3 regions of the Caulobacter sp. RL271 genome follow, and region 1 is predicted to be linked to each of the others. Evidence: riboswitches for the same ligand, from Rfam matches in the RefSeq annotation. Region 1 holds a riboswitch; each other region holds the start of a gene.
The links. A riboswitch is a leader RNA that binds a small molecule or an ion and turns the genes downstream of it on or off. The one in region 1 is predicted to bind cobalamin.

Region 2: linked by a shared signal. The riboswitch ahead of MZV50_RS10880 (HoxN/HupN/NixA family nickel/cobalt transporter) and the one ahead of MZV50_RS13460 (TonB-dependent receptor plug domain-containing protein) in region 1 are both predicted to bind cobalamin.
Region 3: linked by a shared signal. The riboswitch ahead of cobW (cobalamin biosynthesis protein CobW) and the one ahead of MZV50_RS13460 (TonB-dependent receptor plug domain-containing protein) in region 1 are both predicted to bind cobalamin.

Annotation. Positions count from the first base shown of each region.
Region 1 is NZ_CP096040.1:2,861,229-2,866,493, reverse strand. Features, by position in the region: gene MZV50_RS13480 (MFS transporter) at 1-31, opposite strand, end outside; gene MZV50_RS13470 (IS481 family transposase) at 757-1,932, shown strand; gene cobU (bifunctional adenosylcobinamide kinase/adenosylcobinamide-phosphate guanylyltransferase) at 1,963-2,481, opposite strand; cobalamin riboswitch at 2,518-2,705, shown strand; gene MZV50_RS13460 (TonB-dependent receptor plug domain-containing protein) at 2,855-4,804, shown strand; gene cobD (threonine-phosphate decarboxylase CobD) at 4,809-5,265, shown strand, end outside.
Region 2 is NZ_CP096040.1:2,239,849-2,245,113, reverse strand. Features, by position in the region: gene MZV50_RS10900 (sulfite exporter TauE/SafE family protein) at 1-195, opposite strand, end outside; gene MZV50_RS10895 (rhodanese family protein) at 200-733, opposite strand; gene MZV50_RS10890 (ArsR/SmtB family transcription factor) at 702-1,061, opposite strand; gene MZV50_RS10885 (MBL fold metallo-hydrolase) at 1,136-2,029, shown strand; cobalamin riboswitch at 2,084-2,301, shown strand; gene MZV50_RS10880 (HoxN/HupN/NixA family nickel/cobalt transporter) at 2,480-3,526, shown strand; gene MZV50_RS10875 (ABC transporter substrate-binding protein) at 3,532-4,398, opposite strand; gene cobO (cob(I)yrinic acid a,c-diamide adenosyltransferase) at 4,395-5,015, opposite strand; gene cobN (cobaltochelatase subunit CobN) at 5,012-5,265, opposite strand, start outside.
Region 3 is NZ_CP096040.1:2,230,940-2,236,204, reverse strand. Features, by position in the region: gene cobW (cobalamin biosynthesis protein CobW) at 1-844, opposite strand, end outside; cobalamin riboswitch at 951-1,139, opposite strand; gene MZV50_RS10855 (histidine-type phosphatase) at 1,193-2,419, opposite strand; gene MZV50_RS10850 (acyltransferase family protein) at 2,422-3,537, opposite strand; gene MZV50_RS10845 (alpha-N-acetylglucosaminidase) at 3,562-5,265, opposite strand, start outside.

The DNA.
Region 1 (5,265 bases):
CCAGAGCCCATGACGATTTACGCTGCGTCATCGCTTACTCCTCCCCGCGCTGTTGCTCGCGCTTGGACACAAGGGCCGATGAACGGCCGTTTGAACGAGTGTGCGGGCATTGCGTCATCTGCGCCAGCCTCTTCCTCAATTCGTGGCGTGCGTCCACCGCTTCACGCGGCTGGCCGCTGAAGTTTCTGGAAAGGGACGCGGAGCGCCGGACGACGTCCGGAGTGTGAGTTAGTTGATACCGTTTCGACGAAGCCAGGACGCTCCGCGCGACCGTTATTCGCCAGCGTCCCGTCAGGTGGCCCTGTTCAGGCCTTACCGGGACCCAGGCCTCCGAGTTTCCTCGGAAGCCCAAAGGTCGAAGAGGGCGGATCAATACTGATCAGGACAGACCCTTTTGCCTCCAACCACGCCGACGGCGGGCGGGTGAGCCCAGCAAGCCCAGCCCCGGACTGTCCGAGTATCCCCCTCGGACCTGTCCCCGCTCGATCGCCCCCCGCCGCCACGATGGTCGCTGGCCACGCGCCCTTTCCTCCCGACGAGATGGGATCAGTATGGTGGAGGCCTGAACGCGGATCATTCAGCGGCGTCTGAAATCGACAAGTTATTGATTTGCATGGACTCCACCTCGCGAACTCCGAGGATACGGCGGGTTCAATCCCCGTGAATCCCTCTCTCCATGCTGTACAGATCGGGGAGATAGCGGACACATGTTCGGGGACATGGTGGACACTTTTGGCATGAGGCGGAGGAGCCGACATGCCGTTCAGGGAGTGTTCTTTAGTGTCTCAACGGGAAGAGTTTTGCCGGCTTGCGCTGTCGCCCGGGGGTAAGGTGCGACTGCTCTGTCGCCGCTTCGGGATCAGTCCGACGACGGCCTACAAGTGGTTGGCGCTTTACAAGGCGGCGGGGGTTGAGGGGCTGAGCGATCGGTCGCGTCGGCCGTTGAGCGCTCCGGGCCGCAGCTCGCCCGAGCGGGAGGCGCAGGTCATGGCGGTTCGCCTTGAGCATCCGGCCTGGGGCGGGCGCAAGATCCGCCGTGTGTTGCAGAACCAAGGTCTTGCCCAGCCGCCATCGGCCTCGACGATCACCCAGATCGTTCGCCGACACGGCGCCCTGAACGGCCCCGGAGCCGATCAGGCGCGCGACTGGATCCGGTTCGAGCACGCTGAGCCCAATGACCTGTGGCAGATGGACTTCAAGGGCTGGTTCGCGCTGGGCGGGCGGCGATGTCATCCCCTGACGGTGCTGGATGACCATTCCCGTTACGCCCTGGAGGTCGGGGCGTGCGGCGACCAGACGGGCGAGACGGTGCGCGAGCGTCTGGAGGCGGTGTTCCGCCGCTACGGCCTGCCCTGGCGCATCCTGTGCGACAATGGCCCGCCCTGGGGTTCAGCCGGTCATGGCGAGCACTCCAGCTTCAGCGTCTGGCTGATGGATCTGGATATCGCCGTCTCTCACGGCCGCCCCTATCATCCCCAGACCCAGGGCAAGGACGAACGTTTCCATCGCACCCTGAACGCCGAGGCGCTCGACGCGCGAACCTTCAGGTCCCTTGCCCACGCCCAGAGCGCCTTCGACGCCTGGCGAACGGTCTACAACCTCAAGCGGCCTCACGAAGCCCTGGCCATGGACACCCCCGCCACCCGCTATCGCATGAGTCAAAGATCCATGCCCGACAGCATCCGCCCGCCAGAATACGAGCCCCAGGCCACCGTGCGGAAGATCAGCAGCAGCGGCCAGTTCGCCTTCAAGGGCCGCACCTTGCGGACATCCAAGGCCTTCGCCGGAAAGCAAATGGCCTTACGCGCCACCAACCAGGATGGCCTCTTCGACCTCTGCTACCGCCGTCACGTCGTGGCCCAGATCGACCTACGTCAGAGCAAAACCGTCCACCATGTCCCCGAACATGTGTCCACCTTGTCTCCGGTCTGAACACATGCGAGAGGGATTTCCGCTCACCCTTCACCCCTGTGGCTTCAGCCGCAGTGGCAATCCCGCCGCCACGAAATAGACCTCGTCGACCGCCTGGGCGAGCCGCTGGTGCAATCGTCCCGCCTCGTCGCGGAAACGGCGGCCCAGCGGCGTCTCGGGGACGAGTCCCAGGCCGACCTCGTTGCTGACCAGCCAGAGCCGGGCGGGGCAGGCCGCCGCCGCCGCGACCAGTTCGGTCGCCGCCGCCTCGACGTCGCGTTCGGCCAGCATCAGGTTCGACAGCCACAGGGTCAGACAGTCGACCACGGCGACCGCGTCGGCGGGCAGGGCGGTGATCGCGCCCGACAGGTCCAGCGGCGCCTCGATGGTGATCCACGATTCGCCTCGGTCGGCCCGGTGGCGGGCGATCCGCTCGGCCATCTCGTCGTCGAACGCCTGACCGGTCGCGATCAGGGTTGGGCGACCGCCAAACGCCACGTTTTCCGCGGCTTTCTGGGCGAAGGCGCTCTTGCCGGAACGGGCCCCGCCCAGCACCAGGGTCGATGTCATGGAAGCTCCACATTGACGGTGTGCGGCGCAGCATATAGGGCTGGCGGCGCGTCAGGCTCCTCGAAAGAGGATTAAAAGGGAACGAGGTTCAAGACCTCGGCTGCCCCCGCAACTGTAAGCGGCGAGCTCTCGCGTCACATGCCACTGGGGTCCAGACCCTGGGAAGGCGACGCCAAGAGCAACGACCCGCGAGCCAGGAGACCTGCCCGGCGTGGTCGTTCATCGCTTGGCCGGGGTGCGCCAAACGAACGGGGTCTCCCGAGAAACGACAGTCACAGGGCCGCGCCGCGGTCCGGGGCGTACGCGTGGCTTTTGCGGGCTTGCGAGTGCGTCGCGGATCAACGCGCGGGTCGTTTCGAAAAGGGGAAAGACCATGATCCGAGCGCTTATCAGCTCCACCGCTCTCGCTACCGTCCTGCTCGCCGGGGCCGCCCACGCAGACGACCAGAAGGCGCCCGAGGCCGACGTCGCCGGCAACACCGGCGCCAATGGCGTCGCCGAACTGGTGGTCACCGCCACCCGCACCGCCCAGCCGATCGAGAAGGTCGGGGCGTCGGTCACCGTCCTGACGCAAGGCGCCATCGAGGCCAGCCAGGCGGTTTCCATCGTCGAGCTCCTGGCCCAGACGCCGGGCGTCAGCTTCACCCGCAATGGCGGGCCGGGGACCTCGACCAGCCTGAACATCCGCGGCGCCGAGACCCAGCACACCGTGGTGCTGATCGATGGCGTCAAGCTGAACGACCCGTCCTCGACCCAGGGCGGCTTCAACAGCGGCAACCTGCTGGTCGGCGACATCTCGCGCATCGAGATCCTGCGCGGCGCCCAGTCGACCCTGTGGGGCAGCCAGGCCATCGGCGGCGTGGTCAACATCGTCACCGCCGATCCGACCGTTCCGTTCACGACCTCGGTCGACGTCGAAGGCGGCGCGCGCCAGACCGGCTATCTGCGCGCCGGCCTGGGCGGCGCCAGCGACAAGATCACCTGGCGGGTGGCCGGCGGCTTCTACTCGACCGACGGCTTCTCGGCCTGGAAGACCGGCAAGGAGACCGACGGCTACCAGAACCGAGGCCTGTCGGGTCGTCTGCGCTACACGTTCAGCGACGCGGTTTCGGCCGAGGTTCGCTCTGTCTATTCGAAGGGCAAGAACGACTTCGACACCTTCAACGGCGACAGCAGCGAATACGGCCGCACCGAGGAACTGGTCGTCTATACGGGCCTGAACTTCGCCCTGCTGGACGGCCGCTGGAACAACCGCGTCGGCTATGCCTACACCGACACGGACCGTGAGAACATCAACCCGCTGCGCCCGACCGTCCCGCAGACCTTCGACGCCGCCGGCAAGAACAAACGCTGGGAGTACCAGGGCGTGTTCGCGTTCACCGACGTGTTCAGCGCCACCTTCGGGGCCGAGAGCGAGAAGGCGCGCATGCGCACGCGCTCGCCGTCGACCTTCGACCCGAACCCGGTGTTCAAGACAGGCAAGGTCGGCGTCGACAGCGTCTATGGCCAGCTGCAGGCCGAGGTGGTCAAGGGTCTGACCCTGACCGCCGGCGTCCGCTACGAAGACCACGACACCTACGGTTCGCACACCCTGGGCCAGGCCTCGGCCGCCTGGGCGCTGAACGAAGGGAACACCGTGCTGCGCGCCAGCTTCGGCCAGGGCTTCCGCGCCCCGGGTCTCTACGAGCTCTACAGCGAATACGGCAACCTGGACCTGTCGCCCGAGAAGTTCGACAGCTGGGACGCCGGCGTCGAGCAACGCTTCTTCGGCGGCAAGGCTCGCGCCTCGGCCACCTGGTTCCAGCGCGAGGCCGACAACGAGATCCGCTTCTTCTCGTGCACCGGCGGCACCGATCCGCTGTGCGCGCCCGGCGGAACCCCGCGCTTCGGCTACTACAGCAACGTCCAGAAGACCAAGGCGCAAGGCGTCGAGCTGATCGGCGAGATCAAGCCGGTCGCGGGCCTGACGGTCACGGGCAACTACACCTACACCGACGCCCAGTCGGAGTCGGGCGCCAGCAAGGGCAAGCAGCTGACCCGTCGCCCCAAGAACATGGGCAATCTGTCGGCGGCCTATCGCTGGCCGGTGGGCCTGACCACCACGGTGGCGGCGCGCTACGTGGGCAAGACCTACAACAACGATCTCAACACCCAGGTGGTGAAGGATTATACGCTGGTCGACCTGCGGGCCGCCTACACGATCAACGAGACCTACGAGGTCTTCGGTCGCGTCGAGAACGCCTTCGACAAGGACTATCAGGCCATCCTGAACTACGGCACGCCCGGACGCGGGGCCTTCGTCGGCCTGCGGGCGCGCTTCTAGGCCGATGACGGCGTCGATTTCCACCATCGGCGCCTTCCGGCACGGCGGCCGTCTCCGCGAGGCGATGGCCGCCTATCCGGACGCGCCAGGTCCTTGGCTCGACCTGTCGACCGGGATCAATCCCGAGCCGTGGCCGGGGCCGAGGGCGCCGGCGGACGCCCTGACGCGGCTGCCCGATCCGCGGGACCTGGCGGATCTGGAAGCCGCGGCGGCGCGCGCGTTCGGCGTGGCCGATCCGGGGCGCGTCGTCGCGGTCTCGGGCGCGGAAGCGGCCCTGCGGCTGCTGCCGGGCCTGCTTGGCGGCGCATCGGCCGCGCTGCTGGCGCCGCTCTACGGAGGACACGTCGAAGCCTGGGCGAAAGCGAGCCTGGTCGCGGAGCTGGACGATCCGAGGGGCAGGGCCGCCGACGTGCTGGTCGTGGTCAATCCCAACAATCCCGACGGCCGCCGGATCTCGCGGG
Region 2 (5,265 bases), 620 kb from region 1:
CTGGGCGGCTAGGCCGACGGCGGCGTTCACCGCCACGGCGGCGGCCGAGGTCCCGATCGCCACGTGCGGGTCCCGAACCCCGACGAGATAGAGCAGCAAGGGCGTGGCAAGCACCGAGCCGCCGCCACCGAACAGCGTCAGCAGCAGCGCCACGATCGCCCCGCTCAGGACGGCCGCGAGAAGGCTGGCGTCCATGGCTTCACGCCGCCGCCGGACGGTTCCAGGGCGCCAGGGCCAGCAGCCGCGCCATGCCGCAGAAGCCGGTGGCCCCCGCGAAGGTCAAGCCCGCGCCGACGAACCCGGCCAAGCCCAGAAACCAGGGCGAGACCGTCAGCCCCAGGATCACGCCCGCCAGTACCAGCAACCCGGCGGCGATCTGGACTTGGCGCATCATTTCCAGCGGCGCCTTGTCATCGATCTCGACCGGCAGGCCAACGCCGTCCCAGGCGTCGAGGCCGCCTTTCACCACGTAAGCCGGACGCCCGCAGGCGGCCACGAGCCGTTCGCCATTGGCGCCGGTGCGCATGCCCGACCGGCAGGTGAAGATCACCTCGCGCGCATCGGGCAGCCCCAGGCCCCTGGCGTCCAGGGTGGACAGCGGGCGCGACAACGCCCCCTTCGCACGACGCCTGGCGAACTCGTCGGGCTCGCGGATATCGATCAGAACGGCGCGGCCTTCGGCCAGGCGCCGGGCGGCCTCTTCAGGCGTCAGAGGATGCAGAATCTCGGTCATGGGCGGCGTTCTCCGCTGGAGGGCAAAAGATCTCCGCGAGCGTGCCGACCACCTTGAGGGCGGCGGGATCGGCGATCCGGTACCAGACGCTCGTGGCTTCGCGGCGCGAGGCCACGACGCCCTCGTCCCGCAGCACCGCCAGGTGCTGCGAGAGCGCCGACTGCGAAAGGCCGACCAGGGGCTGGATCTGCCCCACCGTCCGTTCGCCATCGGCGAGCTGGCACAGGATCATCAGCCGCCGCTCGTTGGCCAAGGCGCGCAGGAGCTTGGCGGCCTGCGCGGCGCTGGCCTCGAACTGGCTGACATCGAAACGCGAGAGATCGAACATGAACGCCATATATTAGCTTGATCTAATTTAGCAAGATCTAATATAAAGGATCTCGCCCATCGGAGGCTCCGGCCATGCGACCCGACGTTCAAGCGTTTTTCGATCCCGCCACCTTCACCGCCAGCTACATCGTCGCCGATCCGGCCACCCACTGGGCCGCGATCATCGATCCCGTGCTGGATTTCGAGCCCAAGGCCGGCAAGCTCTCGACCCGTTCAGCCGACACCCTGCTGGAGGCTATTCGGGCGCGAGGTCTGAAGCTGGCCTATGTGCTGGAGACCCACGCCCACGCCGACCACCTGTCGGCCGCCGACTACATCCGCCACGAGACCGGCGCCAAGGTGGTGATCGGCGCCCGGATCATCGAGGTGCAGAAGACCTTCATCCCCGTGTTCGAGGCCGACGTCTCCGACGACGGCTCTGTCTTCGACGTGCTGATCAACGAAGGCGACGTCCTGACCCTCGGCGCCTTGACGATCGGCGCGATGCATACGCCTGGGCACACCCCCGCCTGCATGACCTACACGATCGGCGACGCGGCCTTCGTGGGCGACACGCTCTTCATGCCCGACTATGGAACCGCCCGCGCCGATTTTCCGGGCGGCGACGCGCGGACCCTGTATCGGTCGATCCGCAAGGTGCTATCCCTGCCGCCGGAGACCCGCATCTTCGTCGGGCACGACTATCTTCCCGAAGGCCGTTCGGATCATCGGTGGGAGACGACCGTCGCCGACGAGCGCGCCCGTAACATCCATGTGCGGGATGGTCTGGACGAGGACGCCTTCGTCGCCATGCGGACGGCGCGAGACGCCACCCTGTCGGCCCCGACCCTGATCCTGCCGTCCCTGCAGGTGAACATCCGCGCCGGCGCCCTGCCCGACCCCACCCCAGCCGGACAGGTGTTCCTGCGCTTGCCCGTGACACGAGCGGACGCCGAGCCCAGGCCTGGTCGCGGCAAAGGCGGGTGAAACCTTGGCGCCCGGCGGCTTTTGGCCTACTGCCGTTATCGGCGGTGGAGCTTCCATCGCCGTGATCGCGCCGGTGCTCCGAAAGGAGCTTAATCGGGAATGCGGTGCGGAGGCCTGGCCTCCAAATCCGCGGCTGTCCCTGCAACTGTAAGCGGATAGCGCGACGCACTCGGCCCCACAGGGCCAGCCACTGGGCCTCTTCGAGGCCTGGGAAGGCGTGCGAAGCGCGACGACCCGCGAGCCAGGAGACCTGCCGGCGTCGGGTCGCTCTTGCCCTGGCCCAGGGGATGGCCGCGGCACGGTGTTCCGTCTGAGCGACGAACGAGCGGCGAAGGGCCGCTCCGACGTCCGGCGCGCGCCGTCCAGCGCCCACGCCGCCGGTGTCGGCCATCGCGCGTCCGCGCGGTGGAGGCCCCTCGTCATGTCGCCCAGGCGCTGACGGGGATGAAGATGCCCAAGTTGATTTCACCCGGCGCCCTGCGCGGTCGCCTGATCGGTGTCTACGGCCTGCTGGTCGCCGCCAATGTCGGCGCGTGGCTGTGGGCGCTGGCGCTGCTGCACGACAAGCCGATGCTGCTGGGAACGGCGTTGCTGGCTTACAGCTTCGGCCTGCGTCACGCCGTGGACGCCGACCACATCGCCGCGATCGACAACGTCACCCGCAAGCTGATGCAGGACGGCCAGCGTCCCGTGGGGGTCGGCTTCTTCTTCGCCCTGGGCCATTCGGCCGTGGTGGTGATCGCCGCGATCCTGATCGCCCTGGCCGCCGGCGCGCTGTCCGAGATCGAGACCTTCAAGGGCGTCGGCGGCGTGGTCGCGACGTCGATCTCGGCGTTCTTCCTGTTCGGCATCGCCGCGATCAACCTCGTGATCCTGCGCGGAGTCTGGAAGGCCTTCACCCAGGCGCGCCGCACCGGCGCCTATGTCGAGGAGGATCTCGACCTGCTGCTCGCCGACCGGGGCCTGGTCTCGCGCCTGGTGCGGCCGCTGTTCAAGATCATCACCAAGAGCTGGCACATGGCCCCGCTGGGCTTCCTGTTCGGCCTGGGATTCGACACGGCCACCGAGGTCAGCCTGCTGGGCCTGGCCGCCGGTCAGGCGTCGGACGGCCTGTCCCTGGCCGTGGTCCTGGTGTTCCCCGCCCTGTTCGCGGCCGGCATGGCGCTGGTCGACACCACCGACGGGGTGATGATGCTGGGGGCCTACGAGTGGGCCTTCGTCAAGCCGATGCGCAAGCTCTACTACAACCTGGTGATCACCCTGATCTCCGTCGTCATCGCCGTGGTGATCGGCACGGTCCAGACCCTGGCCCTGCTGTCCGAGAAGCTGGCCCTGACCGGGGGTCTCTGGGACGTGGCCGGCGCCATCTCCGAGCACATGGGCCTGCTCGGCTATATCGTCATCGGCATATTCGCCGTCGCCTGGCTGGGCTCGTTCGCCATCTATCGTTGGCGCGGCTTCGACGCGATGGAGGTGCGGGCGACGCCGCGCCCGTGACGCGGTCAGTCGCGCAAGGAGCGCTGGCGGGCCCAGGCCTCGGCCCGCCGCCGCGCCTTGGCCAGGACCTTGGCGGTCTCGATCAGCACCGGCCCGCCGCAATAGATCAGCTTCTGGGGGAAGCCGGCTCGGAAGGTGCGCGGTCGCAGGCTTTCCAGCGCGGGATGGTCGATGACGCGATCGGCCCAGGTGGGCGCTCCCTCGGCCCGCGCGCCGGCCAGCAGCACCTGCGGCGGGTCGGCCAGGACCCGCTCCAGCGACACCGATCCCCACTTGCGCAGGCCATAGCGCGCCGCGCCGTTCTCGAAGCCGCAGCGCTCCAGCATCTCGCCCAGCAGGGTCGCGGGTCCGGCCGCCAGTCCACCGGACTGATAGACCAGCGCCCGCAGCCGCGGCTCACCGGGTTTCGGCGCGACGGCGGCCAGGGCCGTTTCCATGCGCAAGATCAGGGCCTCGCCGCGATCGGGGCGGCCGACCAGGGCGGCGATCTTGCGCACCTGCTGCAGGCTGGCCTCGACGGTGTTGGGCATGTCGAACTCCTCGACCCGCAGGCCGCGCGCCTTCAGGGCGGTGCGGGCGTAGAGGCCCGAGCGTTTGCTGGCCAGGATCAGGTCAGGATCCAGCGCCACCACCTCCTCTGCGCCCTCGTGGGTGACGGCGAAGCGTCGCGCTTGCTCCGTGACCGTCGACGTCAGGGGATCCCGGGCGAAATGGCTCAGCGCCGCGATCTGGCCGGGATCGGCCAGGGCCAGCAGGATCGGGTCCAGGCAAGAGCCGATGGACACAACACGGTGTGGCGCCGGCTCGGCCGCGCCGCCGGACAGGAACAACAGGCCCGCCGCCAGGGTCCGGCGGGTCAAGGCGTCGGTCAAAACTCGATCCCCGCCTGGGCCTTCACCCCGCTCCGGAACGGATGCTTGACCAGGGTCATGTCGGTGACCAGGTCGGCCGCGTCGATCAGCGCCTGGGGCGCATTGCGCCCGGTGACGATCACGTGCTTGCCCTCGGGCCTGCCCACGATCGCCGCGACCACCTCGTCGACGGGCAGGTATTCGTAGCGCAGCACGATGTTCAGTTCGTCGGCCACCACCATGTCGATCTCAGGATCGGCGATGCGGGCCTTGACCGCATCCCAGGCTTCGCGGGCCACGGCGATGTCACGGGCGCGGTCCTGGGTGTCCCAGGTGAAGCCCTCGCCCATCGGCTTGAACTCGACCTGGTCGGGAAAGGCGTCGAACACCACCTTCTCGCCAGTCTTCAGCGCGCCCTTCACGAACTGGATGACGGCGACCTTCTGGCCGTGGCCGATGGCGCGGCAGACCATGCCCAGGGCGGCCGTGGTCTTGCCCTTGCCCGTGCCGGTGTTGACGATCAGCAGGCCCTTCTCGATCTGACGCTCGGCCATCATCTTGGCCCGCGCCGTCTGGATCTTGGCCATCTTGGCGTTGTGCTTGGCGTTGAGGTCGGCGTCGGCCGTGGCGTCGGTCATCGGGCGGTCTCCTGGATCTGGGCGAGTTGGTGAAGGCGTTCGGCGGCGCTGTTGGACTTCGGCCGCCACAGACCGCGCGCGATCGCCTCCAGCAGGCGTTCGGCGGCTTCGCGCAGGGCGTCGGGATTGGCGTCGCGCATGAAGGCGGCGACGTCGTTGTCGGCCAGCAAGGCGGCGTAGGCGAGGTCGAAATGGTGGTCGCGCACCGCCCCGGTCGTGGCGGCGAAGGCGAACAGGTAGTCCAGGCTGG
Region 3 (5,265 bases), 630 kb from region 1:
GGCGCAGGATGTCGTGGGCTTCCAGCGCCCCCTTCAGGCGCGCGGTCAGGACATCGACGTCACCCACGACGCCGCCGCGCACCACGAAGCTGTCGAAGTCGTCGTGATCATGATCGTCCTCGCCTTCATGGTGCGACTTGCGGCTGTCGAGATCGTCCTCGGCCGCGACACCCAGGCCCAGCAGCACGGCCGGGTCCAGCGCTCCCTGGCGGGCGTGGACCACCTTGACGCCCGGGCGCAGGTGCTCGGCCAGCGAAGCCTCGACCCGGGCCAGGGTCTGAGCGTCGATCAGGTCGGTCTTGTTGAGGATGACAAGATCGGCGCAGCCCAGCTGTTCTTCGAACAGCTCCTCCAGCGGGGTGTCGTGATCAAGGGTCGGATCGGCCTCGCGCGCCTTGGCCAAGGCGGCCTCGTCATGGGCGAAGCGACCGGCCGCCACGGCGTCGGCGTCGATCATGGCGATCACGCCATCGACGGTCGCGCGGGTGCGCACCTCCGGCCAGGTGAAGGCCTTGACCAGCGGCTTGGGCAGGGCCAGGCCCGAGGTCTCGATCAGGATATGCTCGGGCGGATTGGGCCGGTCGATCAGCTTTCGCAGCGTCGGCAGGAAGTCGTCGGCGACGGTGCAGCAGATGCAGCCGTTGGCCAGTTCCAGAATGTCGTCGTCCGCGCAGCCCTCGACGCCGCAGCCGCGCAGGATCTCGCCGTCGATGCCGACGTCGCCGAACTCGTTGACCACGACGGCCAGACGCCGGCCGCCGGCGTTCTCCAGCAGATGCCGGATCAGGGTGGTCTTGCCCGCTCCCAGGAAGCCGGTCACCACCGTGGTGGGAATTCTCGCCATCGTCCTCGCCTCCGCCTGGGGCGGACGGGGGACGTGACGGCGCGCGGACCCGTTGCGTCTGGCCGCGCGGGTCGTGCTCTACCGCACCGGTGCACCCCGCCCGGCCTGCTTCATGGTCACGAAGGCCGGTCTCCTGGCTTACGCCCTCCCCTCGCGGCGCCTTCCCAGGACGCGAGGTCCCAGTGGCGTTGAGCCGTGAGGATCGACGGACGATCACAGTTGCGGGGGCAGCCGCGGTTTCACACCGCATTCCCGGAGGCCTCGCGGCCCCCATGCCTTCGAACCTAGGGCGTAGGCCGCGCCGCCCGCGGGGTCAAGGCCTCGCCAGGGCGGCTCAGCGCCCGGCGGTCACCTCGCGCAGGCGCGCGACCGGACAGTCGAAGGCGGGCGTGGCGGTGCTGCAGCCAGGGATGAACACCGGGGTAGCCAGGGCGGCGCGGCCAGGGTCAGGGGCGTGGCGGCGCGCAGTTGTGAAAGGCTCTGGCCGGTGAACCGCGTCCGGATCACCCGGACGCCATCGGCTCGCAGCCAGCGCTCGAACACCAGGGCCGCGCCCGGCTGGATCTGGTTGGGCTGATAGCCCGGCAGCGTCCATTCCAGCCGCAGCAGCCCACCGACCGTGGCCAGGGTGCCGTCATGACCGGCGATCACCACGACCTTGGCGTCGGAAGGGCCGATCGGCGCGCTTCCGCCATCCAGGGAGTCGAGAATCCGGCCCGTGATATTCCCCGCCAGCGCCTGGGCCACATAGGGCGTGCGCAGGCGCAGGTCGAACTCGGCCTGGTGCAGGAAGAAGGTCCGGGTCAGGGCGTCCTCGTCGACGCCCTTCCAGCCCAGACCCGCGAAGTCGCCGCCGTCGGCCCAGGCCATCAGCAGGCTCTCGGTGACGCCTGACGCGAACGCCTCGGGCCCCGAGAGGCTGACCAGATCCTCGCCATCGACGAAGCCGGGCTTGGCGTCGAGCGCGCGGCGCTTGCCCGGCGCGGGTGGGCACGGCCCCTTGCCGCACTGCATCAGGAAGGCGTCCAGTTGCTCGACTTCCTGGCGGTGACTGGCGCTCCAGGCGGTCAGATCGCCGCCGGCCCGGCCGGCCACGGCGGCCTTGGCCAAGGCCTTGTCGGGCGAGACGACGCCGGCCTTGACCGGCTCGAACATCGGATCGTCCTTGCCCTCGCCCACCGTATGGACGGTGTTGGCGCAAGTCGGGATCAGCCCCTTGGCGTAGGCTTCGCCGGTGGCGATCGTACGCTGGGTGACGTTGGCCCAGTAATAGGCCGCGCCACAGTCACCGGCCTTCAGCAGGCCTTCGGCCGCGTAGAGCTGGCGATAGTAGTCGCCCATCAGCGTGACCATCCGGCCGCCCCGTACGGTCAGGTGCCCCGGCGGAACATCGAAGCGCGGCCACGGCCTGGCCGAAGCCTCGCCCAGCCGCTCGGGCGTCGACATCGCCGCGCGCACGCCATGGCGGCTGAGGATGACCACCTTTTCCAGGCGATCGCCCGAGGGCGCGGCCAGCGCCGACGTCGCCGACAGCAAGGCGGCCGCGAGAGCGGCGAGCCGTATGGACAAGCGCATGCTCACAGCTTCACCACGATGCCGCGACGGTCCATGACATAGCCCAGCAGCCAACAGACCAGCATGTAGGCGATCGCGCACAGCAGCGAGCCCAGCGCGCCCGGCGTCAGGGCCTGGAAGACATGGATCCCGATCCAGCCATAGACGCCCATGCCCGGCGCGACCTCGATCATGTTCAGGACGACGACGAACAGTTCCGAGAACAGGTAGATCACCAGTGGATTGAGGCCGAACACCTGGAAGAAGCGCGTCGCCGGGTTCGGCGACTTGCCCTCGAGCAGCACGGTCAACCCGGCCAGAACGATCAGATCAATGCCGACCGTCAGCAGCACGAAGCTGCCGGTCCACAGCTTCTTGGCGATCGGGAACGCCGGGTTCCAGGCCAGGGCGGCGGCGATCAGAACGACGCCGGCCAGGGCCATCCGGATCACGGCCTTGCGGTCGCCGACATTCTCTTTCAGGACGCGCGCTGCCAGGTAGCCGGCCAGGACGTTGACCGTCGCCGGCAGCGCGCCCAGCAGGCCTTCGGGATCGAAGCCGCCATCCTTGCGATAGAGATGGTTCTGGCCGATCAGCAACAGGTCCAGATGGGTGCCGGCGTTGCCCAGCTTGGACAGCGGCGCGGCCGGATCGCCGAAGGCCATCAGGATCGCCCAGTAGCCCAGCAGCAGCACGGCCGACAGCACGACGATCCAGCGTGGCGACAGCCACCGAACGGCGAAGGCGGCCAGCACGTAGCAGATCGCGATCCGCTGCAGCACGCCCAACACCCGCGTCTCTGAGAGCGGGTTGCCGACCCAGTGCCCGTCGACCTTGTGGACGAACGGGAACCAGTACATCAGGAAACCCAGCAAGAAGATCAGCGCCCCGCGCCGCAGCACCTTGGCCGCGAACTCGCCCAACGGGATCGCCCGCGAGAAGGCGAAGGCCATCGAGCAGCCGACCGCGAACAGGAACGACGGAAACACCGCGTCCGCCGCCGTGAACCCGAACCATGGCGCATGCACCAACTGGGTGTAGGCCTTGGCGCCCGGCCCCATCGTATTGACGACGATCATCAGGCAGACCGTCAGTCCCCGGAAGACATCCAGGGACAGGAAGCGCGCGGGTTTGGTCATTCATTCCCCCCCTTTGGTGTTCTTCTAGTGGGCTTGGTCCAGGCGCGCGATCAGCCCCCTGACCCCGGCGACGGGATCGGCGGGCGGCTCGCGCCGATAGACGCTGTCGGCGGCGACCCAGGCGCGTTCCCAGGCGATGCCGTCCTTGGTGACCGCCGCCTCGTCGAACGCCCCCGTCCCGGCCGCCTTCAGCGCGTCGAGGAACCGCGACCAGCGCGGCAGGTAGAAGTCGCGATACAGCCCCTGCCAGGCCTTGGAGGCGTAGTCGTTGAGGTTGCCCTCCCCACCCCACACCGTGACCTGGGCCTTGGCGTTGGCGACATAGGCGGCCGCGTCGGCCGGGGTGTCGCCATACGCCTTGGCGTCGTCGATCCAGGTCGCCAGGGTCTCGGGCTGGACGCCCAGCAGCGCGTCGATCCGCAGCGCCAACGCCTCGATCCGCGCCCGCGCGCGATCGCCGGCGGCGACATCGCCAGCGCGATAGGCGGCCACGGCGATTTGCAGTTGGTCATCGATCTCCAGGCTGGCCAGATGCCGCGTCGCGTCGACCAAATCCAGCACGAACAGCGGCTGGTCGGCATAGGCGTCGGCCTGGGCCGTCAACGCCCGCACGGCCGCGTCCAGCTTGGCGCGGTCGCCCGGATGGGCCGGGAAGTCGGCGACGCCGGCCGTCGGCCGCTTGAAGAACAGATAGGCCCCGGCCTTGCTCTTCCACCAGCGCGGCGACCAGTAGCGGGTCGAATAGGCGCCCTGGACCAGCAGGCCCATGGCCGCGTCCAGCTGCGGCGTCGTCTCGCCATAGCGCGAGCGGGCGTAGGTCGACAGCCAGGCCGCCGTGCTATCCTGCCCCGCGCCCCAGGCCAGGTCGTAGACCGCCTCGTAGACGATCGAGTTGTTGTGCAGCCCCTCGGGGAACATGCCGAACCCGGCCAGCTTGCCCTTGTCGGGATTGGCCGCGATGCCCGGAATGTCCTGGCGGTAGTAGTCTAGGTCGCCATAGACCGGATTGCTGCCGCCGTAGTTATGGACATAGCCATAGATCCAAGGCTTGCCGCCGAAGGCCTTGGCGTTCTTCCACACCGCCGGATAGCGGTCGTTGCCGATGTCCAGGATCATCAGCTTGTCGTCGGGAACCCGGCTCAGATAGGCCGAGATCGCCGCCGGGTCCCAGAAGTGGCTGTCGGCGCCGAACAGCCAGCCCTGCATCACCCACACCGCGTCAGGCCGCGCCTGGCGGATCGAGTCGTAGATCGCCTTGCCGTAGGCCGCCAGGCGCTGGGCCTTCAGGGCCGGATCGACCTCGACCTTGGTCTTGGTCGCCGCCGTGTTGGCCGTCCCGTCGCCATAGGCCGCGTCGCGGGCGTCGGCCCCGTCGGCGTTGATCGGCGGCAGCATCTCGTTGAACGAGTCGGCCAGGTAGTAGGTCCCGGTCCCGTAGGTCTGGGTGTACAGCGCCAGGAACCGGCCCGCGATCCTGGCGAACAGCGGGTCGGCCGGATCCAGCCAGTAGGTCTCGTGGAAGCCCTCCCACGGCCGCATGCGGTAGATGCGGGCCTTGGGGTTCTTCTGGGCGAAGGCCTTGGGCACGTAGCCGCCGAACGCCGGCAGGATCGGGGTCATGCCCAGCGACCGCATGCGGCCCAGGATCTGGGTCTGCAGGGTCTTCTTCTTGTCGATCCAGTTGGTGGGCAGCGGCGCGCGATAGCCCTCGATATTGCCCATGCGGTG